Regions from separate parts of the Enterobacter sp. JH25 genome, predicted to be linked through region 4. Evidence: predicted binding sites of a transcription regulator. Region 4 holds the regulator's gene; each other region holds the start of a gene.
What was found. The regulator PurR, encoded in region 4, represses purine synthesis genes. The targets are predictions, from matches to a motif close to CANGCAAACGTTTGCNTG.
Positions count from the first base shown of each region.

Region 1: L2Y28_RS07430 (amino acid aminotransferase) is a predicted target of PurR. The motif match lies at 4,135-4,152, and genes of this name have one in related genera.
Region 2: purM (phosphoribosylformylglycinamidine cyclo-ligase) is a predicted target of PurR. The motif match lies at 4,003-4,020, and genes of this name have one in related genera.
Region 3: cvpA (colicin V production protein) is a predicted target of PurR. The motif match lies at 2,213-2,230, and genes of this name have one in related genera.

Region 1 is NZ_CP091319.1:1,576,451-1,584,615, reverse strand. It holds gene pncB (nicotinate phosphoribosyltransferase) at 1-797, shown strand, start outside; gene asnS (asparagine--tRNA ligase) at 966-2,366, shown strand; gene ompF (porin OmpF) at 2,973-4,031, shown strand; gene L2Y28_RS07430 (amino acid aminotransferase) at 4,216-5,406, shown strand; gene L2Y28_RS07425 (MBL fold metallo-hydrolase) at 5,459-6,106, opposite strand; gene L2Y28_RS07420 (YcbK family protein) at 6,127-6,678, opposite strand; gene ldtD (L,D-transpeptidase) at 6,854-8,165, opposite strand, start outside.
Region 2 is NZ_CP091319.1:3,301,458-3,309,622, reverse strand. It holds gene ppk1 (polyphosphate kinase 1) at 2-2,062, opposite strand; gene purN (phosphoribosylglycinamide formyltransferase) at 2,267-2,908, opposite strand; gene purM (phosphoribosylformylglycinamidine cyclo-ligase) at 2,905-3,942, opposite strand; gene L2Y28_RS15880 (6-phospho-beta-glucosidase) at 4,209-5,639, shown strand; gene upp (uracil phosphoribosyltransferase) at 5,857-6,483, shown strand; gene uraA (uracil permease) at 6,566-7,855, shown strand; gene L2Y28_RS15865 (DnaA inactivator Hda) at 7,953-8,165, shown strand, end outside.
Region 3 is NZ_CP091319.1:3,194,249-3,202,413, reverse strand. It holds gene accD (acetyl-CoA carboxylase, carboxyltransferase subunit beta) at 1-7, shown strand, start outside; gene folC (bifunctional tetrahydrofolate synthase/dihydrofolate synthase) at 78-1,346, shown strand; gene dedD (cell division protein DedD) at 1,336-2,031, shown strand; gene cvpA (colicin V production protein) at 2,286-2,774, shown strand; gene purF (amidophosphoribosyltransferase) at 2,808-4,325, shown strand; gene L2Y28_RS15360 (UbiX family flavin prenyltransferase) at 4,415-5,008, shown strand; gene argT (lysine/arginine/ornithine ABC transporter substrate-binding protein ArgT) at 5,274-6,056, shown strand; gene hisJ (histidine ABC transporter substrate-binding protein HisJ) at 6,281-7,063, shown strand; gene L2Y28_RS15345 (histidine ABC transporter permease HisQ) at 7,152-7,838, shown strand; gene L2Y28_RS15340 (ABC transporter permease) at 7,835-8,165, shown strand, end outside.
Region 4 is NZ_CP091319.1:1,894,224-1,902,388, reverse strand. It holds gene sodB (superoxide dismutase [Fe]) at 1-7, shown strand, start outside; gene L2Y28_RS09080 (MFS transporter) at 45-1,211, opposite strand; gene L2Y28_RS09075 (YnhF family membrane protein) at 1,372-1,461, opposite strand; gene purR (HTH-type transcriptional repressor PurR) at 1,759-2,784, shown strand; gene punR (DNA-binding transcriptional activator PunR) at 2,800-3,711, opposite strand; gene punC (purine nucleoside transporter PunC) at 3,824-5,023, shown strand; gene cfa (cyclopropane fatty acyl phospholipid synthase) at 5,322-6,470, shown strand; gene L2Y28_RS09050 (riboflavin synthase) at 6,501-7,142, opposite strand; gene mdtK (MdtK family multidrug efflux MATE transporter) at 7,368-8,165, shown strand, end outside.

The DNA.
Region 1 (8,165 bases), 320 kb from region 4:
ATCGCTCCCCTGAAACCGGTGTAACGCAGGCGGTTGCCGCTCTGGAGAATAAACTCGTTGAGTTTTCCAGACTGACAGAAGGGCTGGATATGTCCCGCTTCCGTCTGATGGACTTTGGCACGCGCCGCCGCTTCTCTCGCGAGGTTCAGGAAGCCATTGTCAGACGTCTGCAACAGGAGCCGTGGTTCGTTGGCACCAGTAACTACGATCTGGCGCGTCGCCTTGATTTAACGCCGATGGGTACCCAGGCGCACGAATGGTTCCAGGCGCACCAGCAGATCAGCCCTGACCTTGCCAACAGCCAGCGCGCCGCCCTCGCCGCGTGGCTTGAGGAATACCCGGATCGGCTGGGTATTGCCCTTACCGACTGCATTACCATGGACGCGTTCCTGCGCGACTTTGGCCCTGAGTTTGCCGAACGCTACCAGGGTTTGCGCCATGATTCCGGGGACCCGGTTGAATGGGGTGAGAAAGCCATCGCCCATTACGAAAAACTGGGTATCGATCCCATGAGTAAGGTGCTGGTCTTCTCCGATAACCTTGACCTGGCGAAAGCCGTCGACCTTTATCGCCACTTCTCATCGCGGGTGAACCTGAGTTTCGGAATTGGTACGCGCTTAACCTGTGATATCCCCCAGGTGAAACCGCTGAACATCGTCATAAAGCTAGTGGAATGTAACGGTAAGCCGGTCGCGAAGCTCTCCGACAGCCCTGGCAAAACCATCTGCCATGACAAAGCGTTTGTCCGCGCATTACGTAAAGCCTTCGATCTGCCTCAGGTTAAAAAAGCCAGTTAACGGCTTCGGGGGAGCCTTCATGGCTCCCCTTCTCTTATTAATTTCTTATTTCTTCTCTTAAGACGGTGAAATTTACTTGTCTGATAGCGGATGGCAGGTAACATAGATATCCCCCCTATAAGGGCGGACAAGTGTTTATTTTTTCCGACTATTAACAGAGAGAATATTATGAGCGTTGTGCCTGTAGCCGACGTACTCCAGGGCCGTGTCGCCGTTGACCAGGAGGTCACCGTGCGCGGATGGGTGCGTACTCGCCGAGATTCTAAAGCTGGCATCTCCTTCCTCGCCGTCTATGACGGTTCCTGCTTTGATCCTGTACAGGCCGTCATTAATAATTCTCTGCCCAATTACAATGATGGCGTTCTGCACCTGACAACCGGCTGTTCCGTGATCGTCACCGGTGTTGTGGTGGCCTCTCCGGGCCAGGGTCAGAGCTACGAAATTCAGGCGACCTCAGTGGAAGTGACCGGCTGGGTTGAAGATCCGGACACCTATCCGATGGCTGCAAAGCGTCACAGCATCGAATATCTGCGTGAAGTTGCGCACCTGCGTCCGCGCACCAACCTGATTGGTGCAGTGGCGCGCGTGCGTCATACGCTGGCGCAGGCGCTGCATCGCTTCTTTGACGAGCAGGGTTACTTCTGGGTGTCTACTCCGCTGATCACGGCATCCGATACCGAAGGCGCAGGTGAAATGTTCCGCGTTTCAACGCTGGATATGGAAAACCTGCCACGTACGCCGGAAGGAAAAGTCGATTACGACAAAGACTTCTTTGGTAAAGAAGCCTTCCTGACGGTTTCCGGCCAGCTCAACGGCGAAACCTACGCCTGTGCGCTGTCTAAGATCTACACCTTCGGCCCAACCTTCCGTGCGGAAAACTCTAACACCAGCCGTCACCTGGCGGAATTCTGGATGCTGGAGCCGGAAGTCGCCTTTGCCGATCTGAATGACGTGGCTGGCCTGGCAGAAGCGATGCTGAAATACGTGTTCAAAGCCGTTCTCGAAGAACGCGCAGACGACATGAAATTCTTCGCTGAGCGTGTCGATAAGGACGCCATCGCCCGTCTTGAGCGCTTCGTCTCCGCAGACTTCGCGCAGGTGGATTACACCGACGCGGTCGCTATCCTGGAAAAATGCGGTGAGAAATTCGAAAACCCGGTTTACTGGGGCGTGGATCTCTCCTCCGAGCATGAACGTTATCTGGCAGAGAAGCACTTCAAAGCACCGGTTGTGGTGAAAAACTATCCGAAAGACATTAAGGCGTTCTATATGCGCCTTAACGAAGATGGTAAAACCGTTGCCGCGATGGATGTTCTGGCGCCGGGCATCGGTGAGATCATCGGTGGCTCCCAGCGTGAAGAGCGCCTGGATGTGCTGGACGCGCGTATGCAGGAGATGGGCCTGAACCCGGCGGACTACAGCTGGTATCGCGATCTCCGTCGCTACGGCACCGTTCCGCACTCTGGCTTTGGCCTGGGCTTCGAACGTCTGATTGCTTACGTAACAGGTGTTCAGAACGTACGTGATGTGATTCCGTTCCCACGCACACCGCGTAACGCAAGTTTCTAACCGACCAAATCATTAATGGCCAGCAAATGCTGGCCATTATTTTATCCTGCAATGTCAGTTTTCGTCAGTCAAAAGTAAGCGTCTATAAACCACAACCCCGCAATTCCCTCTACCTGTTACGTTTTGTTTCCACGAAATATCCTTAGACAAAAAAATAACCCTATTCTTATTGCGCTTAATACAATCCTTACGTAATAGCACAAAAAACAACCACATTCACAGCCATCTGGATGGCTTTTGTCGATTATAAGAAAAAATGAGCCGTTTAACTTCTGTTTATACGAAAGACCTTTAGCTAAATTAAACATAAGGAAATCATATATATAAGAATAAAGCGGAGGTTTAATTCACCAGAACGCGCTGAAGTTTGAGGTGCTTCACAAAGTTCCCAAAAATACATATTTAGTTACACATATTTTCTTTTGGTAACTGAATCTTGAAGATTGTAGCACTTTCAGTGTAGCGAAACGGTTCTATGAATGGATAGATGCCTGTCAGACACATAAAGACACCTAACTCTCATCAATAGTTCCGGAAATATTTATTGACAGAATTTATTGACGGCAGTGGCGAGTGTCATAAAAAAACCAATGAGGGTAATAAATAATGATGAAGCGCAATATCCTGGCAGTGGTAGTCCCTGCCCTGCTGGTAGCCGGTGCAGCAAACGCTGCTGAAATCTATAACAAAGACGGCAACAAATTAGATCTTTACGGGAAAGCAGTTGGCCTGCATTACTTCTCTGATTACGCGGGCAACGATGGCGACAACACTTACGCGCGTCTGGGCTTCAAAGGTGAAACTCAGATCAACGATCAGCTGACTGGCTACGGTCAGTGGGAATACAACTTCCAGGGTAACAACTCTGAAGGCGGCGATGCGCAGAACGGCAACAAAACCCGTCTGGCATTCGCAGGTCTGAAATTTGGTGACGCAGGCTCCTTCGACTACGGTCGTAACTACGGTCTGGTCTATGACGCAATCGGCATCACCGATATGCTGCCTGAGTTCGGCGGCGACACCGGCGCGAGCGATAACTTCTTCGCAGGCCGTACGGGTGGTCTGGCGACTTACCGTAACAGCAACTTCTTCGGCCTGGTTGACGGTCTGAACTTTGGTGTTCAGTACCTGGGCAAAAATGAACGTGATGACGCGGTACGTTCCAACGGCGACGGCTGGGCGACCTCTCTGAGCTATGACTACGAAGGCTTCGGCATTGTCGGTGCTTATGGCGCCGCTGACCGTACCAACAACCAGCAGACTCTGGAATGGGGTGAAGGCGACAAAGCTGAACAGTGGGCAACCGGCCTGAAATACGACGCGAACAACATCTACCTGGCAGCCATTTATGGCGAAATGCGTAACGCAGCGCGCCTGGGCAGCCGTGGTTTCGCTAACAAGTCTCAGGACTTCTCTGTTGTCGCTCAGTACCAGTTCGATTTCGGCCTGCGTCCATCCATCGCTTACTACAAATCTAAAGCGAAAGACGTAGAAGGTATCGGTGACGAAGACTACATCAACTACGTTGATATCGGTGCGACCTACTACTTCAACAAAAACATGTCTACCTATGTTGACTATCAGATCAACCAGCTGAAAGACGACAACAAGCTGGGCATCAACAACGACGACATCGTGGCTCTGGGTCTGGTTTACCAGTTCTAATCAGCACACCTCGTTGCTATATGCTTAAAGAACAGGGCTTCGGCCCTGTTTTTTTATTCCCGAGAGAAAATAATAGCGACTTTTGAAAAGCCGCACGCTTTTCGTCGCAAACGGTTGGCATTTTGTAAATCTACCGTTAACCTGATAGCGGATTTCACTTCTGTAATCACAATGGAACTTCGTCATGTTTGAGAACATTACTGCCGCTCCTGCCGACCCAATTCTGGGCCTGGCCGATCTGTTTCGTGCCGACGACCGCCCTGGCAAAATCAACCTGGGTATTGGTGTATATAAAGATGAAACCGGCAAAACTCCGGTACTGACCAGCGTCAAAAAAGCTGAGCAGTATCTGCTGGAAAACGAAACCACCAAAAACTACCTCGGTATTGATGGTATCCCTGAATTTGGTCGCTGCACCCAGGAGCTGCTGTTCGGCAAAGGCAGCACCATTGTGAGCGAAAAACGCGCCCGCACGGCGCAGACCCCAGGCGGTACCGGCGCACTGCGCGTGGCGGCAGATTTCCTGGCGAAAAACACCTCTGTGAAGCGTGTCTGGGTAAGCAATCCAAGCTGGCCGAACCACAAGAGCGTGTTTAATTCTGCGGGTCTGGAAGTCCGTGAATACGCCTACTATGACGCGGCAAACCACACGCTGGATTTCGACGGTCTGCTGGCCAGCCTGAGCGAAGCCCAGGCGGGCGATGTGGTGCTGTTCCATGGCTGCTGCCATAACCCAACTGGTATCGATCCTACGCTTGAACAGTGGGAACAGCTGGCTAAGCTGTCCGTTGAAAAAGGCTGGCTGCCGCTGTTCGACTTCGCTTACCAGGGCTTTGCCCGTGGTCTGGAAGAAGATGCTGAAGGTCTGCGCGCATTCGCCGCCGTCCATCAGGAGCTGATTGTCGCAAGCTCCTATTCCAAGAACTTTGGTCTGTATAACGAGCGTGTCGGCGCCTGTACGCTGGTGGCCGCTGACGATCAAACTGTCGATCGCGCATTCAGCCAGATGAAGTCCGTGATCCGCGCTAACTACTCCAACCCACCGGCACACGGTGCGTCTGTAGTTGCGACGATCCTGAGCAACGATGCGCTGCGCGCAATCTGGGAACAAGAGCTGAACGATATGCGTCAGCGCATTCAACGCATGCGTCTGCTGTTTGTGAACACGCTGGCTGAGAAAGGCGCCGACCGTGACTTCAGCTTCATCATCAAGCAGAACGGCATGTTCTCCTTCAGCGGCCTGACCAAAGAGCAGGTGCTGCGCCTGCGTGAAGAGTTTGGCGTCTATGCCGTTGCCTCTGGCCGCGTGAACGTTGCAGGTATGACGCCTGACAACATGGCGCCACTGTGCGAAGCCATTGTCGCGGTGCTGTAACCTGCACCCATAAAAAAAGCCTGCATCGCGCAGGCTTTTTTATTGAAAGGGTTTACCAGACAGGCATTTCATCCTGAAGGAACGGGTTATGCAACCGCTCATCGCCCAGCGTTGACATTGGTCCGTGTCCAGGGATAAACGTCACATCATCACCTAACGGTAATAACTTCTGCTTAATCGACTGAATCAGCTGACCGTGATCGCCGCGTGGGAAATCGCTGCGTCCTACGCCCCCTTTGAAAATCACGTCACCGGAAATCAGCAGACGCGACGCGTCATCAAAGAAGACAATATGGCCAGGCGTATGCCCGGGGCAATGCAACACCTGTAAAGTTACATTCCCTACGTTAACGCGATCGCCTTCGTTCAGCCAGCGGTCCGGTGTCAGTGGCTGACAGTCATCCAGACCAAACATGCGGCTTTGGGCAGGCAGCCCCTGAAGCCAGAACTCATCTTCTTTTTCCGGGCCGATAATCGGCACACCGTAGTGTTCAGCCAGTTCAGCCGCTGCACCCACATGGTCAAGATGGCCATGGGTCAGTAAAATCTGCATCAGCGTTACACCGCTTGCAGCGACTTCCTGCTTGATTGTCTCAGCGTCGCCACCGGGATCAACAAGCGCGGCCAGTTTAGTTTGTTCACACCAGATCAATGAACAGTTCTGTGAGAACGCGGTAACCGGAATAATACGATAGTTCATACTGCTCCTGTGTTTCGTTATTACCAGTGCCGAACCGGCCCGGTATCAATATGCACAAAGTTGCTACGTGGGTAGTATCCTACACCACCTGCGCGCATAGATAACGCCGCTTTGCGAATATTGGCTAACGAAACGCCTTCAATATGGAAATCCATCGCCTGCCCTTTGGTGTGATAGCTTTTTTTCGCTACCCCACGGCTGTGGGCGCGAAGTTCATTGTTGGTATCCAGAGAGCGATAGCCAGAAATGAGTTGCACCGGCCTTTTGGTCCCCAGCAGTCCCTGCAAGCGGTAAAGCTGATCGAATAATCCAGGGTCGATGGCTTTGATTTTGTTCGCGCGGAAATCACGGAAAAAATGGTTGAGTCGTGCTAATTCATCCTGAATATAGCCTCTGCCATCGAAAAATTCCGCTTTAAGCGTCTCACCAGTATGCAGATTGTTGAGCGTTAAAATACGCGGACGGGGTGTCGAGAGGGTGGCAAATGCTGGCGTCGGAAGGATGGCTGCTGCGCCCAGCGCAACGCCACCTAACGCCAGCAATTTGCGGCGATTAGCGTCAAATTTGTCCATGATAATCAGGTCTACAGGTAAAAGAAATTGTCAATATGCTTAGCGCACGAAGGGCACCATAACTGGCAAAGCCTGCTACGTCAAGGCGCCCAATCCCAGTGAATACGCGGCTTTCAGCCAGATCGCCTCATATTCACCATAACTTACGACAATCATTTTTACCGAACTACTTCATTTACCTGATTAATTGTTCCGCTTTTGGCAAGATTTGTGCGCCGGATCGCGCTGTCAGATCATAATTGTAAATATCTGTACGATACTGGGTACGTCCGTCCGCGCCCACAAACGCCGTCAGATAGTAAAGATTGACCGGAATATTGTGGCGGATATTGACGTAACGCGTATCCCCCTGCTTCAGGGCATCTGATATCCGCGTATCGTTCCAGCCTGCATCCTGCAACAGCATATTCGCCAGCTCCGAGGCCTTATTCACGCGAACGCAGCCAGAACTGAGCGCGCGTGCGTCTTTCTGGAACAGATTATGGTTCGGGGTATCATGCAGATAGATTGCGTCCGAACTTGGCATATTGAATTTGTAACGTCCGAGCGAGTTATGCGCACCTGGTGCCTGCTGGAAACGGAACGGCAGGTTCGAAGGCGTAATCGTTGACCAGTCGACCATCCAGGGGTCAATCGCTTCTTTGCTGTTCCAGCCACGCATCACCGTATAGTTATGTCGCTCCAGATAGCCCGGGTCATTCCAGACCTTAGGCAGGATATCTTTGCGCGCCAGCGTCGGCGGCACGTTCCACGGCGGGTTAACCACCACGTTATTCAGCGCGCTGCTCATCATCGGCGTTTTGCGGTCAGGTCGACCCACAATCACGCGGGACGCCAGCACTTCGCTACCGTCCTGATAGTAGACCAGGGAGTACGCCGGAATGTTGACCATAATGCCGGTGGATAACGTGCCCGGCAGCAAGCGCAAGCGCTGGATATTCAACGCCAGCACCCCTGCCCGCTGGGCCGGAGAGACGTTCAGCCAGTCGCGAGTCGATGGACCAATCACGCCGTCGGCGCCCAGCCCCTGCGCGGCCTGGAACTGCTTCACTGCCGCGACCAGTTCGCGATCGTAAGCGGCGGGCTTATTGCTCAGCGCAACGGCGGTTTTCTCTTTTACCGGCGCCGACGGGCTGACGACTGCGTTTTGCGTCTCGTCGCCGGGCAGCGCAATTTTAGGGCCGCTGTCAAGCATGCCAGACCGTTTCATAATTTCGCGAATCGCAGGCACATCGCTGCTCCATTGTCCCGGACGCAGCGTTGCTGTTTCACGCAACTGAGGCCACGGGCGGGAATCCGCGACCAGCTCAAGAAGCGACTGATGCATCGTGGCATACTGCGGGTGGGCGGGCGCAAGGCTTGCGATAAAGCGCGGCAGTTCACCGTTGTCCAGCGACAGCTGCCACTGATTAATGACGGACAGCGCGGGCGTCGCCAGCTTGTACGGTTTACTGCTGTATAACCAGCGGTTGCCGTTCACCGAAATC
Region 2 (8,165 bases), 1.4 Mb from region 4:
GTTAATCGGGTTGCTCAAGTGATTTGATGTAATCGTAAATCGCCAGCTGCGACCGCACTTTACGGCGATTGCCGCGCGGTACATAGCGATTACTGAGTTCTTTGTCGATATAACGTGCTTTCACCGTATCGCTGAACAGGATCTCGATAATGTCCAGGATACGCTGCTTCAGGCGAGGATCCAGCAGCGGTGCCGCCACTTCAATACGGTAATCAATATTACGCGTCATCCAGTCGGCGGACGAGAGGTATACGCGCTTATCACCGGCGTTATCGAAAATATAGACGCGATCGTGTTCAAGATAGCGATCCACAATGCTGATCACGCGGATGTTGTCGCTGATGCCTTCCAGTTCCGGAATGAGCGAGCACATGCCGCGAATGAGCAGATTTACCGGAACGCCGGAGCTGGAGGCCGCATACAGGCGATCCACCAGGCCTTTGTCCACCAGATTGTTGAGCTTCAGCGTGATGCCGGACGACAAGCCGTTCTGCGCATTGGCAATCTCTTTGTCGATCATATCGTACAGCAGGCGCCGTGAGTTCTGCGGTGACACCAGCAGATAATCGAAGCTCACCGGGCGGTACGGGTTCTCAATGAAGTTGAACACCCGACGCACTTCGTTGGTGATGCGGGCATCGGCAGTCAGCAGCGAATAGTCGGTGTAAATACGCGCGGTTTTCTCGTTAAAGTTCCCGGTACCGATATGGGCGTAGCGCACCACGTCGTCGCCCTCTTTACGGGAGATCAGGAACAACTTGGCGTGAATCTTCAGCCCCGGCGCGGAGAAGATGACGTGCACGCCCGCTTCCGTCAGTCGGCGCGCCCAGTGGATGTTGGCCTCTTCGTCGAAGCGAGCCTGGAGCTCAACCACCACGGTCACTTTCTTGCCGTTGTGCGCTGCGTGGATCATCGCATCGATGATGCGGGAATCTTTCGCCACGCGATAAATGTTGATTTTAATCGCCAGCACGTTCGGATCGAACGAGGCCTGACGCAGCAATTCCAGCACGTGTTCAAAGGTGTGATACGGATAGTAGAGCAGCACATCCCGCTCGCGGATGGCATCGAACCCGTTGCGGAATTTATCGAACCAGATATGGCGCAGGCGCGGCAGCGGTTTGTTTACCAGATTGGCTTTGCCGACGTTCGGGAAGCCAATGAAATCTTTAAAGTTGTGGTAACGCCCACCGGGGATTATGGAGTCGTAGCGGGAGATGGTCAGCTTATCGCGCAGCATCTCCACCATCGCGTCCGGCATATCGCGCTGATAGACAAAACGCACCGGCTCTGCCGTCAGGCGCTGCTTGAGGCTGGAAGACATCAGCTCCATCAGGCTGGCCTCCATCTCATGCACCAGATCGTACTCGGCGTCACGGGTCATCTTCATCGAGTAGGCGTTGAGCGCGTCGTAATCGAAGAAACCTTTGAAGATATCGTCCAGACAGTAGCGCAGAATGTTATCCAGCAGGATCATCGGCTTACGTCGGCGCGGGGTTTCCGGCGGCAGATTTACAAAGCGCGGGACTTTATCAGACGGTATTTCCAGCAGCGCGTAGTTAATGGTCTCACCACGAATGATTTCTACCGCCAGATAGGTGTAATCATCTTTCAGGAACTGCACCAGATCGGTTTCACGGTTGATCAGAATCGGGGTGATATGCTGGCGCAGATAGTGTTTGAAATAGTGGCGCAGCCAGTTTTGCTGATTCGCGGAGAGCTGGCGTTCGTTGATCAGGAAGATTTGGTTGCGTGCCATTTCCAGCAGCAGCTCGTTATAGAGGCCATCAAATTCCTGATCGGCTTTCATGACGCGAGACTGGATTTTTCCAAGCAGATGCCGCGAGTGGGAGTTTAAGCCCTGTTCTTCGCTGATGATGATTCGGCGTTTCAGTTCGGCGAAGCGAACCTTGTAGAACTCATCCAGATTGTTGGAATAGATGCCTAAAAAACGCATACGCTCAATCAGCGGGTTGCTTTTATCGGCCGCTTCCTGAAGTACACGTTCGTTGAATGCTAACCAGCTTAGCTCTTTCTCGATATATAACTTTTCCTGACCCATTACAGCTCACACTCCAGTTCAATCACAGGACGTGGTAAATCCGTCTCGTCCTTATTATGGCGAGCATTTCCACGATATGTCCAACAGTGCCAGAAAAGTATGACAGTTATTTTTTTTGTTGGGGATTTTAGGGGGTTGGAGAAGGGAATATCGGGTAATGCAATATGTAGGTCGGGTAAGCGCAGCGCCACCCGACAGAACAAACTACTCTTCAGCCGCATGACCCTGCGGGGGTAACTTCACGCCGTCCAGCCAGGCGGCACCGTCGCGCATCTCAAGACGGCCGTCAACAAACCAGCTTACCACCAGCGGATAAATGGCGTGTTCCTGAGCCTGTACACGTTCCGTCACGTCGTCTTCGTTGTCACCGTCAAAGACCGGTACTTTTGCCTGCAAAATGACCGGACCGCCGTCCAGCTCGTCGGTAACGAAATGCACGGAGGTACCATGCTCCTCATCGCCGTTCTCCAGCACCTGACGATGGGTATGCAGGCCAGGATATTTCGGCAGAAGAGAAGGGTGGATATTCAGCAAACGTCCGTTGTAATGCGCGACGAAGGACGGGCTCAGGATACGCATGTAGCCCGCCAGCACCACCACGTCAGGCGCGTAGGCGTCAATCTCCTGCACCAGCTCACGGTCAAAGGCTTCACGCCCGGCGAACTGGCTGGCTTCCAGCGCGTGCGCAGGAATGTTCGCTTCCCGCGCGCGCTCAAGGCCGAACGCATCGGCCTTGTTGCTGAATACTGCCCGAATGGTGCCATTGATTTTCTTCTGTTTGCAGGCGTCTATAATTGCCTGCAAATTGCTTCCGTTGCCGGAAATGAGCACCACGATGTTTTTCATTCAATGACCACACGCTGTTCGGAATCGGAAGCTTTAATCGTACCGATTTTCCACGCGTTTTCACCTTTTTCTGTCAGCAGTTTAACCGCTTTATCCGCTTCGCTGGCTGGCAGGGCGATAACCATGCCCACGCCGCAGTTAAAGGTGCGATACATTTCATGCTCGCTCACGTTGCCTGCGGATTGCAGCCAGTTGAAGACGGGCGGCCACTGCCATGAGGAGGCGTCGATCACCGCCTGGGTATTGTCCGGCAGCACGCGCGGAATGTTTTCCCAGAAGCCGCCGCCGGTAAGGTGAGCGATGGCGTGCACCTCAACGTTCTCAATCAGCTCCAGCACGTTTTTGACGTAGATACGGGTCGGGGCCAGCAGGTGATCGGCCAGCGGTTTGCCGTCCAGCTCGGTGGTCAGCGGGTCGCAACCGCTCACTTCGAGGATCTTACGCACCAGAGAGTAGCCGTTGGAGTGCGGACCGCTGGAGGCCAGCGCAACCAGCACATCGCCGTCAGCCACTTTGCTGCCGTCGATAATTTCTGATTTTTCTACCACACCGACGCAGAAGCCTGCGACGTCATAATCTTCACCGTGATACATGCCTGGCATTTCAGCGGTTTCACCGCCGACCAGCGCACAGCCGGATTGCAGACAGCCTTCGGCGATACCGTTAATGACGCTGGCTGCGGTATCCACATCCAGCTTGCCGGTCGCGTAGTAATCCAGGAAGAACAGCGGCTCAGCGCCCTGTACCACCAGGTCGTTGACGCACATCGCCACCAGATCAATACCAATCGTATCGTGACGCTTAAGATCCATCGCCAGGCGCAGTTTTGTACCGACACCATCCGTACCCGAGACCAGCACAGGTTCACGATATTTTTGCGGCAGCGCGCACAGTGCGCCGAATCCACCCAGGCCACCCATCACTTCCGGGCGGCGGGTTTTTTTCACCACACCTTTGATTCGGTCAACCAGCGCATTACCTGCGTCAATATCAACACCGGCATCTTTGTAGCTGAGAGAAGTTTTGTTGGTCACGGCTTAAATCCCCACGCGATTGCATAGCTAGTAAGAAAAATCGGCGCAATTCTAACAGTCCAGGCAAACGTTTGCGAGCCTATTCTCGGCGCGAGGATCTTTTTTTCTGTGCGGACTGTCCAGGGCAACAAACTTGACTCCGTTCACGAAAATGAAACCGGTTTCGGCGATCTGCTTGCAACGGCTATCCCCTTTGCACATCATCAAAATGAAACCGGTTTCTGTAACTGTTTTTGCAGAAAATAACGCAGAATGAGGGAAAGCGAATGTCAGGATTTAAAGCAGGTTTTCTGTGGGGTGGGGCCGTTGCGGCGCACCAGCTTGAAGGCGGCTGGAAAGAGGGCGGCAAGGGCGTGAGCGTTGCCGATGTCATGACGGCAGGCGCCCACGGGGTACCGCGTGAAATCACCAACGGCGTGCTGGAGGGGAAAAATTACCCAAACCACGAAGCCATCGACTTTTACCACCGCTATAAAGAAGACATCAAACTCTTTGCCGAGATGGGGTTCAAATGCTTCCGCACCTCCATTGCCTGGACGCGTATCTTCCCGAAAGGCGACGAGCTGGAGCCGAACGAAGCGGGACTCAAATTCTATGACGATCTTTTCGACGAGTGCCTGAAGCACGGCATCGAGCCGGTGATCACGCTTTCCCACTTCGAGATGCCTTTCCACCTCGTAACGGAATACGGCGGCTGGCGTAACCGTAAGCTGATCGACTTCTTTGTCCGCTTCGCGAAGGTCGTTTTTGAGCGCTATCAGCACAAAGTGAAGTACTGGATGACCTTTAACGAGATCAATAACCAGGCCAACTTTCACGAAGACTTTGCGCCGTTTACCAACTCCGGGCTGAAATATGCGCCGGGAGAAGATCGCGAGCCGGTGATGTTCCAGGCGGCGCACTATGAGCTGGTGGCCAGCGCCCTGGCGGTGAAAGCGGGGCGTGAGATCAACCCGTCACTGCATATCGGCTGCATGATTGCCATGTGCCCCATCTATCCGCTGACCTGTGCCCCGGACGACATGATGATGGCGATGAACGCCATGCATCGCCGCTACTGGTTCACCGACGTTCACGTGCGCGGCAAGTATCCGCAGCATCTGCTCAACTACTTTGAACGTCGCGGCTTCGCGCTGGATATCACCGAAGAAGATAAAGTGGCGCTGACGCAGGGCTGCGTGGATTACATCGGGTTCAGCTACTACATGTCGTTCGCCACCAAAGCGACGGCGGATAATCCGACGCTGGATTATGACGAGAGCAAGAGCCTGGTTTCTAACCCGTACGTGCAGAAATCGGACTGGGGCTGGCAGATCGATCCTGTCGGGCTGCGCTACTCTCTGAATTGGTTCTGGGGTCACTATCAGCTGCCGCTGTTTATTGTGGAAAACGGCTTTGGCGCGATCGACGTGCTGGAGAGCGACGGCACGGTGAACGACCAGTACCGCATCGACTACCTTTCCGCCCACATCCGCGAGATGAAAAAAGCGGTGGTGGAAGACGGCGTGGATCTGATGGGCTATACCCCGTGGGGCTGTATCGACCTGGTCTCTGCCGGCACTGGCGAAATGAAGAAACGCTACGGTTTTATCTTTGTCGATAAAGATAACGAAGGTAACGGCACGCTGAACCGCAGCAAGAAGAAATCGTTCGACTGGTATAAGCAGGTGATTGCGAGCAACGGCGATAACCTGTAATTGTCGGGTGGCGCTAACGCTTACCCGACCTACACTACACGTAGGCCCGCGTAAGCGCAGCGCCACCGGGCAAGACCCCGCACCCAAACCGGAGCCCAGCCTCCGGCTTTTTTGTTTTTGATTGATGTACATCAAGCAACATGGGTATGGTGCAATCCGAAAAAAGCGGTATAATCCCGCGATTTTTTTGCGGATGCCACCTCAGAGGAGAAAGAGAATGAAGATTGTGGAAGTGAAACACCCACTCGTTAAACACAAGTTGGGCCTGATGCGTGAGCATGACATCAGCACGAAGCGTTTTCGCGAACTGGCTTCTGAAGTGGGTAGCCTGCTGACCTACGAAGCGACCTCTGATCTGGAAACGGAAAAAGTGACCATCGAAGGCTGGAACGGCCCGGTACAGGTTGAGCAGATCAAAGGTAAAAAAATTACCGTGGTGCCAATCCTGCGTGCGGGTCTGGGCATGATGGAAGGCGTGCTGGAGCACGTCCCAAGCGCGCGTATCAGCGTGGTAGGTATCTACCGTAACGAAGAGACGCTTGAGCCGGTCCCATACTTCCAGAAGCTGGTCTCTAACATTGATGAGCGTATGGCGCTGGTAGTTGACCCGATGCTGGCGACCGGTGGTTCGATGATCGCCACCATTGACCTGCTGAAACAAGCAGGCTGCAGCAGCATCAAAGTGCTGGTGCTGGTCGCGGCGCCGGAAGGTATCGCGGCGCTGGAAAAAGCGCACCCGGACGTTGAACTCTATACCGCGTCTGTCGACCAGGGACTGAACGAGCACGGGTACATTATCCCGGGGCTCGGCGATGCCGGCGATAAGATTTTTGGGACTAAATAATCGAATAACGATAAAGAAGCCGACTTTGATAGTCGGCTTTTTTTTGAATAAAAACCAACAATGACACTCAGAGGAAAACACTATGACGCGCCGTGCTATCGGGGTGAGTGAAAGACCGCCGCTTTTACAGACAATCCCGCTTAGTTTGCAGCACCTGTTCGCCATGTTTGGCGCAACCGTGCTGGTGCCAATCCTGTTTCACATTAACCCGGCTACCGTGCTGCTGTTTAACGGCATCGGTACGCTGCTTTACCTCTTCATCTGTAAAGGCAAAATCCCGGCCTATCTCGGGTCGAGCTTCGCGTTTATCTCCCCGGTACTGCTGTTGCTGCCGCTGGGTTACGAGGTCGCGCTGGGCGGCTTTATCATGTGCGGCGTGCTGTTTTGCCTGGTCTCCTTCATCGTGAAGAAAGCGGGTACCGGCTGGCTGGACGTGATGTTCCCGCCTGCGGCAATGGGGGCAATCGTTGCCGTCATCGGCCTGGAACTGGCGGGTGTCGCGGCGAACATGGCTGGGCTGCTGCCTGCGGACGGTCAGTCACCGGATTCTAAAACCATTATTATTTCGCTGGTGACGCTGGGCGTGACGGTTTTCGGTTCCGTCCTGTTCCGCGGCTTTATGGCGATTATCCCGATCCTGATCGGCGTGCTGGCGGGTTACGCGCTCTCCTTCGTGATGGGCGTTGTGGATACCACACCGATTGCCGAGGCACACTGGTTCGCGCTGCCGACCTTCTACACCCCACGCTTCGAATGGTTTGCTATCTTCACCATTCTGCCTGCTGCACTGGTGGTGATTGCTGAGCACGTTGGCCACCTGGTGGTGACGGCGAACATCGTGAAGCGTGACCTGATCCGCGACCCGGGCCTGCATCGCTCCATGTTTGCCAACGGTTTCTCCACCATCATCTCCGGTTTCTTCGGCTCCACGCCTAACACCACTTACGGGGAGAACATCGGCGTAATGGCGATCACCCGCGTCTACAGCACCTGGGTTATCGGCGGCGCGGCGATCATCGCTATTCTGCTCTCCTGCGTCGGCAAACTGGCGGCGGCGATCCAGATTATCCCGGTTCCGGTGATGGGCGGCGTTTCCCTGCTGCTGTACGGGGTGATCGGTGCGTCCGGTATTCGCGTGCTGATTGAATCCAAAGTGGATTACAGCAAGGCGCAGAACCTGATCCTGACCTCCGTTATCCTGATCATCGGCGTGAGCGGCGCGAAGGTGCACATCGGCGCGGCAGAGCTGAAGGGTATGGCGCTGGCGACCATCGTCGGCGTGGGCCTGAGCCTGATTTTCAAGCTGATCTCGGTCATTCGTCCGGAAGAAGAAATCCTGGACGCTGACGATAGCGAAAAAGCACCACATTGATCCTTTAACCGGGCGGACGATCCGCCCGGTTCTCTCCTTGCTGGTTCCGTGTTAAACTCCATTCCGATTTTATGTAAGATCTCTGGTTGAGGTATTTCTGAACGGACCGGCACAGCTCTCTCTGCCACTTTATCTCCCTGACGACGAAACTTTCGCGAGTTTCTGGCCGGGTGATAACCCCTCTTTACTGGCTGCACTGCAAAACGTGCTGCGCCAGGAACACAGCGGATACATCTATATCTGGTCACGCGAAGGCGCGGGACGCAGCCACCTGCTGCATGCCGCCTGTGCGGAACTTTCGGCGCGCGGT
Region 3 (8,165 bases), 1.3 Mb from region 4:
GGCCTGATAACTGAAAAGGGCAGGGCCAAATGGCGCTGCCCTTTTGCTTTCTAAACCGTTAATGACAACCGGGCATCATGGAAAATAAAAGCATTCCTCAAGCCACGTCGCCCCTGGCCGCGTGGCTTTCTTATCTGGAAAACCTGCACAGTAAAACTATCGACATGGGCCTTGAGCGCGTAAGCCAGGTTGCCGCGCGCCTTGACGTGCTGAAACCTGCGCCTTTCGTGTTTACCGTGGCCGGCACTAACGGTAAAGGCACCACCTGCCGCACGCTGGAATCTGTCCTGATGGCAGCCGGTTATAAGGTAGGCGTTTACTGCTCGCCGCATCTGGTGCGCTACACCGAGCGGGTGCGGGTGCAAAACACCGAGCTGGCCGAATCGGCCCATACGGCGTCGTTTGCCGCTATCGAAGCCGCGCGCGGCGATACCTCATTAACCTATTTCGAATACGGCACCCTGTCGGCGCTGTGGCTGTTTAAGCAGGCGCAACTGGACGTGGTGATCCTGGAAGTGGGTCTGGGTGGACGTCTGGATGCCACAAATATGGTAGATGCGGATGTCGCCGTCGTCACCAGCATCGCGCTGGATCACACCGACTGGCTGGGGCCCGACCGCGAAAGCATTGGCCGTGAGAAGGCCGGTATTTTCCGGGCCGATAAGCCTGCCGTGGTTGGCGAACCGGACATGCCACATACCATCGCTGAAGTGGCGAAAGAGAAGGGTGCTCGTCTGCTGCGTCGCGGCGTGGACTGGCAGTATGAGGTGCAGGACAACGGCTGGCGCTTCAGCGATGCGCAGGGCGTGCTGGAGAATCTGCCGCTGCCGCAGGTGCCACAGCCTAACGCGGCGACTGCGCTGGCAGCCCTGCGCGCCAGCGGGTTAACGGTGAGCGAGCAGGCAATCCGCGATGGCATTCAGAACGCACTGCTGCCGGGACGTTTTCAGATTGTGAGTGAGTCACCGCGTCTGATTCTGGATGTTGCACATAACCCGCATGCGGCGGCGTACCTCGCAGGACGTCTCAAATCGTTACCAAAAACCGGGCGCGTGCTGGCGGTTATCGGTATGCTTCATGATAAAGATATCGGCGGCACGCTGGCCTGCATGGAGAGTGTGGTCGATAGCTGGTATTGTGCTCCTCTGGAAGGGCCGCGCGGCGCGACTGCTGAGCAGTTGATGGAACATCTCGGCAAAGGCGAAATCTACAGCAGTGTGGTTTCGGCCTGGCGTGCCGCGATGGCGGAGGCTAAACCAGAAGATACCGTGCTGGTGTGTGGGTCATTCCACACGGTGGCACATGTCATGGAAGTGATGGACGCGGGGAGAACCGGTGGCGAGTAAGTTTCAGAACCGTTTAACAGGAACCATTGTGCTGGTCGCGCTCGGGGTGATTATTCTCCCGGGATTGCTCGACGGGCAGAAAAAGCATTACCAGGATGAATTTGCGGCCATTCCGCTGGTACCCAAACCGGGCGATCGCGACGAGCCCGATATGCTGCCAGCGGCAACGCAGGCGCTGCCAGCCCAGCCGCCTGAAGGCGCAGCGGAAGAGGTGCGCGCAGGTGATGCAGCCGCGCCGTCTCTTGACCCGTCGCGTCTGGCCGCGAATAACAATGTTGAAATCGATCCCGTACCGGTAGAGCAACCCAAACCGGTTGAAAAACCGAAACCGGTAGAGAAAACGCAGCCTAAACCGCAGCGTGACAAAGCCGACGAGCAGCTGGCTGCGGCAACCGAAACGCCGCCACCGGCCAAACAGACCCAGCAGGAGGCTGCCCCTACGGGCAAAGCCTATGTCGTTCAGCTCGGTGCATTGAAAAATGCAGATAAGGTCAATGAGATTGTGAGTAAACTGCGCGGCGCGGGATACCGTGTTTATACTTCACCCACCACGCCGGTACAGGGTAAAATTACCCGTATCCTCGTGGGGCCGGATGCGTCTAAAGATAAGCTCAAAGGTTCGCTTGGCGAGCTGAAGCAAATCTCCGGCCTGAGCGGTGTGGTGATGAACTACAGCGCAAATTGACAGAAATTACCCCCTCACCCTAACCCTCTCCCCAAAGGGGCGAGGGGATGGTTTGCTCCCTCTCCCTTGAGGGAGAGGGCCGGGGTGAGGGGGGGGCAGACGTTCACAGAAACGTCAAAGGTGCGGTGGCGTTGAGCATTTTTTCAGCGCCTTTTTTATTTACGCGTGGGAAGGAAATCCCTACGCAAACGTTTTCTTTTTCTGTTAGAATTCGCCCCGAACTGGATGACAGGGCGTTTAATCGTGGGACACATATGGTCTGGATTGATTACGCCATCATTGCGGTGATTGGTTTTTCCTGTCTGGTTAGCCTGATCCGTGGCTTTGTTCGTGAAGCGTTATCGCTGGTAACCTGGGGTTGTGCTTTCTTTGTTGCCAGTCATTACTACACTTACCTGTCTGTCTGGTTCACGGGCTTTGAAGATGAACTGGTCCGAAACGGAATCGCCATCGCGGTGCTGTTTATCGCGACGCTGATTGTCGGCGCTATCGTCAATTACGTGATAGGCCAGCTGGTCGAGAAAACCGGTCTGTCAGGAACGGACAGGGTGCTCGGCATCTGTTTCGGCGCGTTGCGAGGCGTGCTCATTGTGGCCGCGATCCTGTTCTTCCTGGATACCTTTACCGGGTTCTCCAAAAGTGAAGACTGGCAAAAATCGCAGCTCATTCCGGAGTTCAGCTTCATCATCAGATGGTTCTTTGACTATCTGCAAAGCTCGTCGAGTTTCTTGCCCAGGGCATAAACCCTGAGATGTGGCTTAACGAGGAAAAGACGAATGTGCGGTATTGTCGGTATCGCCGGTTTCATGCCGGTAAACCAGTCGATTTATGACGCGTTAACGGTGCTTCAGCACCGTGGGCAGGATGCTGCGGGTATCATCACCATTGATGCAAACAATTGCTTCCGTTTACGCAAGGCGAACGGCCTGGTAAACGATGTGTTTGAAGCCCGCCATATGCAGCGTCTGCAAGGTAATATGGGGATCGGTCACGTTCGTTATCCTACTGCTGGTAGTTCCAGCGCCTCTGAGGCTCAGCCTTTTTACGTTAACTCCCCGTATGGCATCACGCTTGCCCACAATGGCAATCTGACCAATGCCCACGAGCTGCGTAAAAAGCTGTTTGAAGAGAAACGTCGCCACATTAATACCACCTCTGATTCTGAAATCCTGCTCAATATCTTTGCCAGCGAGCTGGATAACTTCCGCCATTATCCGCTGGAAGCAGACAACATTTTTGCCGCCGTTGCCGCGACTAATCGCCAGATCCGTGGCGCGTACGCTTGCGTGGCGATGATTATCGGTCACGGCATGGTGGCCTTCCGCGATCCAAACGGCATTCGCCCGCTGGTGCTCGGCAAACGTGACCTCGGCGATGGCCGTTCCGAGTACATGGTTGCCTCCGAAAGCGTGGCGCTGGACACGCTGGGCTTCGAATTCCTGCGTGATGTCGCGCCAGGCGAAGCGGTCTACATCACCGAGAAGGGCCAGCTGTTTACCCGCCAGTGCGCCGACAACCCGGTGAGCAACCCGTGCCTGTTCGAATACGTTTACTTCGCGCGTCCGGACTCGTTCATCGACAAAATTTCCGTTTACAGCGCGCGCGTCAACATGGGGACGAAGCTGGGCGAGAAGATTGCCCGCGAGTGGGACGATCTCGACATCGACGTCGTGATCCCAATCCCTGAAACCTCCTGTGATATCGCGCTGGAAATTGCCCGTATTCTGGACAAGCCGTACCGTCAGGGCTTCGTGAAAAACCGCTACGTTGGCCGCACCTTTATCATGCCGGGCCAGCAGCTGCGTCGTAAGTCCGTACGTCGTAAGCTGAACGCTAACCGTGCCGAGTTCCGCGACAAGAACGTGCTGCTGGTGGACGACTCCATTGTGCGCGGCACGACGTCTGAGCAGATCATCGAGATGGCGCGTGAGGCCGGGGCGAAGAAAGTATATCTCGCCTCCGCAGCGCCGGAAATTCGCTTCCCGAACGTGTATGGCATTGATATGCCAACCGCTAATGAGCTGATTGCGCATGGCCGTGAAGTGGATAAGATTCGCCAGATCATCGGGGCCGACGGCCTGATTTTCCAGGATCTGAACGATCTGATCGATGCGGTGCGCGCCGAGAACCCGGATATTCAGCAGTTCGAATGCTCGGTATTCAATGGGATCTACGTGACAAAAGACGTAGACCAGCAGTATCTCGACTACCTTGATTCTCTGCGTAACGACGATGCGAAAGCCGTCCAGCTGCAAAACGATCTCGAAAGCTTAGAGATGCACAACGAAGGTTGATGCTCCGGCAAGTGAGGGGGCTCGCCCTCACTTGCAACTCCCCGTAAAATCCTGCACAGTCAGCCCTGAAATCAGCAAGGGCAAAAATCATGAAACGACTCATTGTAGGGATCAGCGGTGCCAGCGGCGCGATTTATGGCGTCCGGCTGTTACAGGTGCTGCGTGACGTTGCAGGCGTAGAAACTCATCTGGTGATGAGCCAGGCGGCGCGTCAGACCCTCTCTCTTGAAACCGATCTCTCTCTGCGCGACGTTCAGGCGCTGGCTGATGTTGTCCACGATGCCCGCGATATCGCCGCCAGCATCTCTTCGGGCTCGTTTAAAACGGCCGGCATGGTTATTTTGCCCTGTTCGATTAAAACCCTCTCCGGTATCGTAAACAGCTATACCGACACGCTGGTGACGCGTGCGGCGGACGTGGTGCTGAAAGAGCGTCGTCCTCTGGTGCTCTGCGTGCGGGAAACGCCGCTACACCTGGGACATCTGCGTTTAATGACGCAGGCAGCCGAACTGGGAGCTGTGATAATGCCGCCGGTCCCCGCGTTCTATCATCGTCCACAAACGCTGGACGATGTCATCAACCAGACCGTTAACCGCGTGCTGGATCAGTTCGATATAGACCTGCCGGAAGATCTCTTTACCCGCTGGCAGGGGCGTGAAGCTGTGCACAAGCAAGGTGCATGAAATGACTGTTTGCCCTGTTTCAGGGCAAAACTGCAACCGCGATCATATCCTCGACATTTAATTCGCTTTTTCCCTTTTTCTCTTTCCGGTTCGTTCGGCAGACCTGCTATCTTTCACCATTAAGGCAGTATCGCAACGTTTTATTAACATATTTAACGTCGTAGTTTTAACCCGACGACAATGTGGCATAAGACCTGCAAGAGCAGCCTGCAACACAACACACAACATAAACCATAATAAAATCACGGTTCTTGAGGGTAAATGTATGAAGAAGACGGTTCTGGCTCTGTCTTTGCTCGTGGGCTTGAGTGCAGCAGCAAGTAGCTATGCAGCGCTACCACAGACAGTTCGTATCGGTACAGACGCAACCTACGCGCCATTCTCCTCCAAGGATGCGAAAGGCGACTTCGTGGGGTTTGATATCGATCTGGGAAATGAGATGTGCAAACGCATGGAAGTGAAATGCACATGGGTGGGCAGTGACTTTGACGCGCTGATCCCGTCGCTGAAAGCCAAGAAAATTGATGCCATTATCTCTTCTCTCTCCATCACGGAAAAACGTCAGCAGGAGATCGCCTTCTCAGAGAAGCTCTACGCTGCCGACTCACGTTTGATTGCCGCGAAAGGCTCGCCAATCCAGCCGACCATCGACTCGCTGAAAGGCAAACATGTTGGCGTGCTTCAGGGCTCGACCCAGGAAGGTTACGCCAATGCTAACTGGCGCGAGAAAGGCGTCGATGTGGTCGCTTACCAGAACCAGGATCTGATCTACTCTGACCTGGCGGCAGGCCGTCTGGATGCCGCGTTTCAGGATGAAGTCGCCGCGAGCGAAGGCTTCCTGAAACAGCCTGCGGGTAAAGAGTACGCCTTTGCCGGCCCGTCGGTGAAAGACAAAAAATACTTTGGCGACGGCACCGGTATTGGCCTGCGTAAGGATGATACCGAGCTGAAAGCCGCCTTCGACAAAGCGTTTAATGAGCTGCGTAAAGACGGTACCTACGACAAACTGGCGAAGAAATACTTTGATTTCAACGTCTACGGTGATTAATACCTGAATGAGATGCACTGATGTGGTGCATCTTTAGGGGAAGTGTTCCAGCATGGTGCAAGCAATGCACCATATTGGAACGCTGTGTGCATAGTTAAGCATTTTAAATGCAAAAATTCCCGTTCAGAGGCATTAATCTTTGCCTGAGTGAGGGGATTAATGGCACATTAACGGCACCCCGTAGTCGTAAAATCTCGTATTTAGACAGTTTGTTGAGGACAGATATGAAAAAACTGGTGTTGTCACTTTCTCTGGTACTGGCCTTTTCCAGCGCCACCGCAGCATTCGCAGCCATTCCGCAGAAAATTCGTATTGGGACTGACCCAACCTACGCGCCTTTCGAATCGAAAAATGCGAAGGGGGAACTGGTCGGTTTTGACATCGATCTGGCTAACGAGCTGTGCAAACGCATTAAAGCGCAATGTACCTACGTTGAAAACCCGCTGGACGCGCTAATCCCGTCCCTGAAAGCGAAAAAAATTGACGTGATCATGTCCTCCCTGTCTATCACCGAAAAACGTCAGCAGGAGATTGCCTTCACGGACAAACTCTACGCGGCTGACTCACGTCTGGTGGTGGCGAAATCCTCTGACATTCAGCCAACCCTTGAATCTCTGAAGGGCAAACGCGTGGGCGTGTTGCAGGGTACGACGCAGGAAACCTACGGTAACGAGCACTGGGCGCCAAAGGGGATTGAAATTGTCTCTTACCAGGGTCAGGAAAACATCTACGCAGACCTGACGGCAGGCCGTATTGACGCGGCATTCCAGGATGAAGTGGCGGCAAGCGAAGGCTTCCTGAAACAGCCTGTGGGTAAAGATTACAAGTTCGGGGGTCCGTCCATTAAGGACGAAAAACTCTTTGGCGTTGGTACCGGTATGGGCCTGCGGAAAGAAGACAACGAACTGCGTGAAGCCCTGAACAAAGCGTTCGCCGAGATGCGCGCGGACGGCACTTACGACAAGCTGGCGAAAAAGTACTTCGATTTTAATGTTTACGGCGGCTAATCGCCCCGTCTGATAACGTGCGGCCCCTCCCGTTGCGGGAGGGGAAAAGACACGGTTCTACCACTCACGAGACGACAGGGCACGCGGTATGCTGTACGGATTTTCTGGCGTTATTTTACAGGGCGCGCTTGTCACCCTTGAGCTGGCTATCAGCTCCGTGGTGCTGGCGGTGCTGATAGGCCTGGCGGGCGCGGGGGCAAAGTTATCCGCCAACAGACCGCTGGCGCTGATATTTGAAGGCTATACCACGCTGATTCGCGGCGTGCCTGACCTGGTGCTGATGCTGCTGATCTTTTATGGCCTGCAAATCGTACTTAACGGCGTCACGGATGCCATCGGCATGGATCAGATCGATATCGACCCGATGGTGGCCGGTATTATTACCCTTGGTTTTATCTACGGTGCTTATTTCACTGAGACCTTTCGCGGCGCTTACATGGCTGTGCCGAAAGGGCACATTGAAGCGGCGACCGCCTACGGTTTTACCTCCTCACAAACGTTTCGCCGGATCATGTTCCCGGCCATGATGCGCTACGCGCTGCCGGGCATCGGTAACAACTGGCAGGTTATTCTCAAGGCAACGGCGCTGGTCTCCCTGCTGGGTCTGGAAGATGTGGTGAAGGCCACGCAGCTGGCGGGTAAAAGTACCTGGGAACCGTTCTATTTTGCGGTGGTCTGCGGCGTAATCTATCTGGTCTTTACGACCGTCTCCAATGGTGTGCTGCTTCTGCTCGAACGTCGCTACTCCGTGGGTGTGAAGAGGGCTGACCTGTGATTGAGATTATTCAGGAGTACTGGAAATCCCTGCTGTGGACGGATGGCTACCGCTTTACTGGCGTGGCGATCACGCTGTGGCTGCTGATCTCCTCGGTGGTCATGGGCGGCATTCTGGCGGTGTTCCTCGCCATTGGCCGCGTGTCGAACAATAAATTTATCCAGTTTCCGATCTGGCTGTTCACCTACGTGTTTCGCGGTACGCCGCTGTACGTGCAACTGCTGGTGTTCTATTCCGGAATGTACACGCTGGAGATCGTGAAAGGCACCGAGATGCTGAACGCGTTCTTCCGCAGCGGTCTGAACTGTACGGTGCTGGCGCTGACCC
Region 4 (8,165 bases):
CGCATAAGGGACACGCAGAAGGGGCAACCCTTCTGCGTTTTTATTTATTCCGCCGTACACACCGCTTCTGGCTGTTTACGCCCGGACATCAACACCAGCAGCAAGCCGAGTGCGGCAATGATCGCCCCCATCACCGGCACAAAGCTGTAACCCAAACCACCCGAAATCACCGCCCCACCCGCTGCGGCTCCCAGCGCATTTCCCAGGTTAAACGCACCGATATTCACGGATGATGAGAGCCCCGGCGCCTCATGCGCAACACGCATCACGCGCATCTGCAACGGCGGCACCACGGCAAAGGTTGCGGCGCCCCACACCACCATGGCAATCGCGGCACCCACTTCGTTACGTGCCAGCCACGGGATCGCCACCATGATGACAATGAGCAGAGTTAAAAAACCTTTCAGCGTCCCGCTGACGGAGCGGTCGGCAAATTTCCCGCCGAGATAGTTGCCAATCGAGAACCCGACACCAATTAGCACCAGCATCGCGGTAACAAAGAGTGGCGTTGCGTGGGTAATGTCGTGCAGCACCGGGGAGATATAGGTGTAGAGCGTAAACATCGCCCCTGCCCCCAGCACCGTGGTGAGCAGCGCGGACAACACCTGAGGACGCATCAGCACCGCCAGCTCTTTACGTACTTCCGGACGTTCTCCCGCACTTCCTTTCGGCAGCGAGAAGAACAGCGCGACCATCGCGACCACGCCCAGTCCGGCGGTTGCGAGGAAAGACATACGCCAGCCGATGGCTTCTCCGAGCCAGGTGGCAGCGGGAACGCCGCCGATATTAGCGATGGTGAGGCCCATAAACATAGTGGCTACCGCGCTGGCCTGCTTATGTTTTGGCACTACGCTTGCGGCAACAACCGAGCCCAGCCCGAAGAAAGCGCCGTGGTTCAGGCTGGTCAGAATACGGGAAAGCATCAGCGTGGTGTAATCCGGCGAAATCGCGGAAAGCACATTTCCGAGAGTAAAAATTGCCATCAGGAAAATCAGCGCATTGCGTCGCGCGCGGTGCGAAAGCAGCAGCGTCATCAGCGGTGCGCCCACCATCACGCCGATCGCATAGGCGCTAATCAACATACCGGCCGCAGGGATAGAGACGTCCACACCCCGGGCGATAACAGGCAATAACCCCATCGGGGAGAATTCAGTGGTGCCAATCCCAAAGGCGCCAATCGCCAGGGCCAGCAGGGGAAAATTGATTTTCATGAAAAGACTCCGGATACCGTGCCGTTACCCGGCACAGACTAAGAAGGCAAAAGCATGACATCAATCACAAAAAATGAGAAGTTAACATTTTGGCAAAAGATTTTTGCCGGAGAGGTAACAATAGCGGCAAGGGAGGGAGAAGACTCTCCCTCCACCTAAATCAGTGCAGCGCAGCGGTTAAACCACCCGCAACAATCAGGGCAAGAACAACAATGGTGGTAAACAGCGAAAACTTCAGATCGGTACTCATCAATTTTTCTCCTTTTATTCACCCTACGAAAAGTGAGCTTGCTCATTTTTACACAGTTCAGGTCAAAAATCTTCCAGGATTTAAACGGATATCCACTTTACCTCTTCCCCTTTTCATCAAGATAGGACAAAATTCCACGCTAAATTTATTAGCGTACCGGCCACTGACCCCCTCCTGACGTCCTGTGTCGTTTTCCCGGCGTGTCGCAACTCATGTTTGCGTAATAAGGGTGAGAGAAGGCAAACGTTTACCTTCAATTTTTTCAGGAGCTTAGGATATGGTCTGGAGTGACATTTAATGGCAACAATTAAAGACGTAGCAAAACGCGCAAACGTTTCCACTACAACCGTATCACATGTTATTAACAAAACGCGTTTCGTCGCAGAAGAGACGCGTAATGCCGTTTGGGCGGCAATCAAAGAACTGCACTACTCGCCAAGTGCGGTCGCCCGTAGCCTGAAGGTTAATCACACCAAATCGATTGGCCTGCTGGCCACCAGCAGTGAAGCGGCTTACTTTGCTGAAATCATCGAAGCCGTTGAAAAAAACTGCTTTCAGAAAGGCTATACCCTGATTCTGGGCAACGCGTGGAACAACATTGAAAAACAGCGCGCTTACCTGTCGATGATGGCGCAAAAGCGCGTCGACGGCCTGCTGGTCATGTGTTCTGAATACCCTGAGTCGGTGCTTTCCATGCTGGAAGAGTATCGCCACATTCCGATGGTAGTGATGGACTGGGGCGAGGCGCGCGCAGACTTCACCGACTCTGTTATTGATAACGCCTTTGAAGGCGGCTACATGGCCGGGCGTTATCTGGTAGAACGCGGGCATCGTGAAATTGGCGTGATCCCGGGCCCGCTGGAGCGTAACACCGGTGCTGGCCGTCTGGCCGGTTTCATGAAAGCGATGGAAGAGGCGCTGATTACCGTGCCAGAAAACTGGATTGTCCAGGGCGATTTCGAGCCGGAGTCGGGCTATCGCGCCATGCAGCAGATCGTCTCCCAGCCGCATCGCCCTACCGCTGTGTTCTGCGGCGGCGATATCATGGCAATGGGCGCGCTCTGCGCGGCGGATGAACTCGGCCTGCGCGTTCCGCAGGACATCTCGGTGATCGGCTATGACAACGTGCGCAACGCCCGTTTCTTTACCCCGGCGCTGACCACCATTCACCAGCCGAAAGATTCGCTGGGTGAAACGGCCTTCAATATGCTGATGGACAGGATCGTCAACAAGCGAGAACAGTCCCAGTCCATTGAAGTCCACCCGCGCCTGATTGAACGCCGTTCCGTTGCCGACGGTCCGTTCCGCGACTACCGACGTTAATCTCTACGGGGCCAGCTACGCTGGTCCCCGCAACCACTCCCGGTTCAGCGTTTCGCTGTCTCCCAGATAATCCAGCAGCCAGGCCATGGCGGGCGAGACGTCGTTTTGCTGCCACGTCAGACAGCATGCAGCATCCGGGAAAGGGTTTTCCAGCGTCAGAGCCACCCACTCTCCCGCGTCGATGCGCGGGCGCGCAAAATGCACCGGCACCATGCCAACGCACAGCCCCGCGCTCAGACAGGTGGCTGACGACTCCCAGTCCGGCGCAACCACGCGGCGCTGATTATCCAGCAGCCAGGTAATGCGCTTGGGCAGCGAGCGGGAGGTATCTTCCAGCACCAGCGAGGGCCAGTTGCGTAAGGTGTCATCACTCAGCGGCCCGTCCAGCGCCGCCAGCGGGTGATCGCGCGCGACCACGCAGGTCCAGCTCAGCATGCCCATGTCGCGAAACGCGTAGCGCCCGCCAACCGGGATCGCCTGGGTTGCACCAATCGCCATCTCCGCCCTGCCGTCCGCCAGCGCATCCCATACGCCGTTGAACACTTCCTGCGACACACGCAGTTCGACGTCGGAAAAATGACGATAGAAATCGACGATCATCTGCCGGGTCCGCTCCGGCTTAACGATGTTATCCACCGCGATAGCGAGATGCCCGCGCCAGCCGTTGGCGATCTGCTGGCACTGCTCACGGGTGATCTGCATTTTTTTGATAACAGACCGACCTTCCTTCAAAAACCACGCGCCGGCAGGCGTGAGCTCCACGTCGCGATGACGCCGCTCGAACAGCGGGACTGCCAGCCACGCTTCCAGCTGGCGCACCGTATAGCTGATAGCCGAGGGAACGCGGTGCAACTCCTGGGCGGCACCGGTAAAGCTGCCGTTACGCGCCACGGCATCAACCACTTCAAGGGAATAATCTGACCACATCTTTAGCCTGCAAATTTTTTGAATGCACCCACCAAATATTAGCGTTTCACAAGCCGCTTTGCACTCCCTACACTCTGCGCCAACGTACACCTGCCTCCTCAGGAGAAAAAAAGTGCAACCCAGTAAAGGATTTTTAGTCTGGCTCGGCGGCTTAAGCGTGCTGGGCTTTTTGGCGACCGACATGTATCTGCCCGCCTTCGCCGCGATGCAGGAAGATTTGCAAACTCCTGCCGCCGCCATCAGCGCCAGTTTGAGTTTATTCCTTGCAGGTTTTGCTTTTGCGCAACTACTCTGGGGACCGCTCTCTGATCGTTTTGGCCGTAAGCCCGTTCTGTTGCTGGGACTGGCGATTTTTGCCGTAGGCTGTCTGGGCATGCTGTGGGTCCGCGATGCCGCCTGGTTACTGGTGTTGCGCTTCATTCAGGCGGTCGGCGTCTGTGCCGCAGCGGTCACCTGGCAGGCGCTGGTGACCGATTACTACCCCGCCTCACGCACTAACCGCATTTTCGCCACCATCATGCCGCTGGTCGGCCTGTCTCCGGCGCTCGCTCCGCTGCTGGGCAGCTGGATCCTGGCGCATTTCGACTGGCAGGCCATTTTCGCCACGCTCTTTGCGATCACGCTGGTCCTGATGCTGCCCGCGTTCGGGCTTAAACCTGCGCATAAAAAAGAGACGCATCCGGACGCGAAGCCCATCACCTTTACCTCTTTACTGCGGTCGAAAGCCTATCGCGGTAACGTGCTGATTTATGCTGCCTGCTCTGCCAGCTTCTTTGCCTGGCTGACCGGTTCGCCGTTCATTTTGCATGACATGGGCTACAGCCCGGCGGCTATCGGCCTGAGCTATGTACCACAGACCATCGCCTTCCTGGTGGGTGGCTATGGCTGTCGCGCCGCGCTGCAAAAATGGGAAGGCCAGCAGATGCTGCCCTGGCTGCTGGTGCTGTATGCGCTAAGCGTGATTGCGACCTGGGCTGTCGGCTTTATTCCCGGCGCCGGGCTTGTAGAAATTTTGATTCCGTTCTGCGTCATGGCGATCGCTAACGGGGCCATTTACCCTATTGTTGTAGCCCAGGCGCTGCGTCCATTCCCGCAGGCGACAGGCCGCGCTGCCGCGCTGCAAAATACCCTGCAACTTGGCCTGTGCTTCCTGGCAAGTCTCGTGGTCTCTGCATTGATTGCAACCCCGCTGCTCACCACCACCAGCGTGATGCTGGTCACCGTTGTGCTGGCAGGATTGGGTTATCGCATGCAGTCCTCCGCCCATCGCGAGCAGAGTGAAAACGCGCAGACAGAAACGTCGCACGCCTGATTACGCGGGAAACTATGTTAAAAACCAGTGATTAGGTTGCTAACAATTTTCTGTTGAATCACCAAATTTTGCGGCCTATACTGAATTTGGTTCGATTAAATACGATAAATATTAAGTGTTAACGGGAGCCGGAGCGCTCCCGTTTTACCATGGAAGGCATTTCGGCAAGGGTTATCTCCCTTCCTCTGTTCTACGTCGGATATTAGCCTCGCGGGCATTTACCGTGAGATTTCTCACAAACCAAAAAAGCGTCTACGCTGTTTTAAGGTTCTGATCACAGCAAGGTGATGGAGAAGCTATGAGTTCATCGTGTATAGAAGAAGTCAGCGTTCCGGACGATAACTGGTCCCGGATCGTCAGTGAACTGTTGGGACGTGCGGGCATTACGATTAATGGCTCATCCCCCTCCGACCCCCAGATTAAACATCCCGATTTTTTCAAACGCGTGTTACAGGAGGGATCGTTAGGGCTGGGTGAAAGCTATATGGACGGCTGGTGGGAGTGTGAGCGGCTGGATATGTTCTTCTCCAGCGTTTTACGCGCCGGTCTTGAAAATCAGCTCCCTCGTCATTTCAAAGATACGTTACGTATCGCTTCCGCCCGCCTGTTCAATCTGCAAAGTAAAAAGCGCGCGTGGATCGTCGGTAAAGAGCATTATGACCTGGGCAACGATCTTTTCAGCCGTATGCTCGACCCGTTAATGCAGTATTCCTGCGGATACTGGAAAAAAGCGACAACCCTGGAAGAGGCGCAGCAGGATAAGCTACAGCTGATTTGCGATAAGTTGCAGTTGCAGCCCGGCATGCGCGTGCTGGACATCGGCTGTGGTTGGGGCGGCCTTGCCTGGTTTATGGCGAAACATTACGGTGTCAGCGTAGTCGGCGTCACGATTTCAGCTGAACAGCAGAAGATGGCACAGGAACGGTGTCTGGGTCTGGATGTCGATATTCGGCTTCAGGATTACCGCGACCTGAATGAGCAGTTCGATCGGATTGTTTCCGTGGGTATGTTCGAGCACGTGGGGCCAAAGAACTACAAGACTTATTTCGACGTCGCCGACCATAACCTGAAGCCTGACGGAATTTTCCTGCTACACACCATCGGCTCTAAACGCACCGATAACAATGTGGATCCCTGGATCAACAAATATATCTTCCCGAATGGTTGTTTACCCTCTGTTCGCCAGATTGCGAACGCCAGCGAACCGCATTTTATTGTGGAAGACTGGCATAACTTCGGCGCAGATTACGACACCACGCTGATGGCCTGGCATGAACGTTTCCAGGCTGCATGGCCTGAAATCGCCGACAACTATTCGGAACGATTCAAACGGATGTTTAGCTATTATCTGAATGCCTGCGCGGGTGCGTTCCGCGCGCGGGATATACAGCTGTGGCAGGTGGTGTTTAGTCGTGGGATTGAGCACGGCCTGCGCGTGGCCCGCTGAAAAATAACCCCGGTTACCCGGGGTTATTTTTTATTCTTCTTCCACGGCCTTTATTATCGCCGCCTCTTTCGCCGCCAGCACGCGCTCAACGGTATCCACGACCGCCTGGGTCTGCGGATCAATTTCGATATTTACGCGCTGCCCCAGTTTTTTTGCGCCAAGCGTAGTACGTTGCAGCGTTTCAGGAATTAAATGCACGCAAAAACGCGTTGGCGTCACTTCACCGACGGTCAGACTAATCCCATCGATGCCAATAAATCCTTTATAAAGGATGTATTTCATTAATGACGGATCCTGCACCTTAAACCAGATTTGACGGTTATTTTCCGAGGTCACGATTTTCGCCACTTCTGCGGTGGTCATAATATGGCCCGACATCAGATGCCCGCCAATCTCATCGCTGAATTTCGCCGCACGTTCAACGTTGACGGTATCCCCCACCACCAGCTCACCCAGGTTAGTGATGCGCAGCGTCTCTTTCATTAAATCAAAGCTTATCTGGTTACCGTTAATTTCGGTCACCGTCAGGCAGCAGCCGTTATGCGCTATCGACGCCCCGGTTTCAATGCCGTCGAGCATATATTCAGGCAGCTCAACTACGTGAGTGCGGAAATTCGGTTTTTCATCAATGGACACCACTTTGGCAGTGCCCTGCACAATACCAGTAAACATGCTTACAGCTCCTGTTCATTCCGAACGGCGATGACACCGTATAATCCCACCACAATAACAGTTGAAAAAACAGGTTGCCAGTGATGCGCAATTTCTGGCGATTTTTTCACTAGATAATTAGTTAAACCCCGCTACAATAGCTGGCATCCCTCTGTTTTTTCTTCTTGCTGCCAGTAACGGCGGCCTTTTTAGTCTCTCAAATAACTACAATACAAAGGTGTTCACGTGCAGAAGTATATGATCGAAGCGCGTCAGTTATTGGCACTGGCCATACCGGTGATCGTCGCGCAGGTAGCCCAAACCGCAATGGGATTTGTGGATACGGTAATGGCCGGTGGTTACAGCGCCACCGATATGGCCGCCGTGGCGATCGGAACCTCAATCTGGCTCCCGGCCATTCTGTTTGGTCACGGCCTGCTGCTGGCGCTGACGCCCGTTATCGCGCAGCTTAACGGCTCCGGTCGACGCGACCGCGTAGCCCATCAGGTGCGCCAGGGCTTCTGGCTGGCCGGGGGTGTCTCCGTCCTGATTATGATCGTCCTGTGGAACGCCGGGTATATTATTCGCGCCATGCATAATATCGACCCGGCGCTGGCAGATAAAGCAGTCGGTTATCTGCGCGCCCTGCTCTGGGGCGCGCCCGGTTATCTCTTCTTCCAGGTGGCTCGTAACCAGTGTGAAGGGCTGGCAAAAACCAAGCCGGGCATGGTGATGGGCTTTATCGGCTTGCTGGTGAACATTCCCGTGAACTACATCTTCATCTACGGTCATTTTGGCATGCCGGAACTCGGCGGCGTGGGTTGTGGCGTGGCGACGGCTGCGGTGTACTGGGTGATGTTCGGCTGTATGCTCACCTACGTTAAACATGCGCGATCCATGCGCGACATTCGTAACGACACCGCCTTTAGCACGCCTGACTGGTCGATGATGAGCCGCCTTACCCAACTTGGTCTGCCCATTGCGCTGGCGCTGTTCTTTGAAGTGACGCTGTTTGCCGTTGTCGCCCTGCTGGTCTCGCCGTTA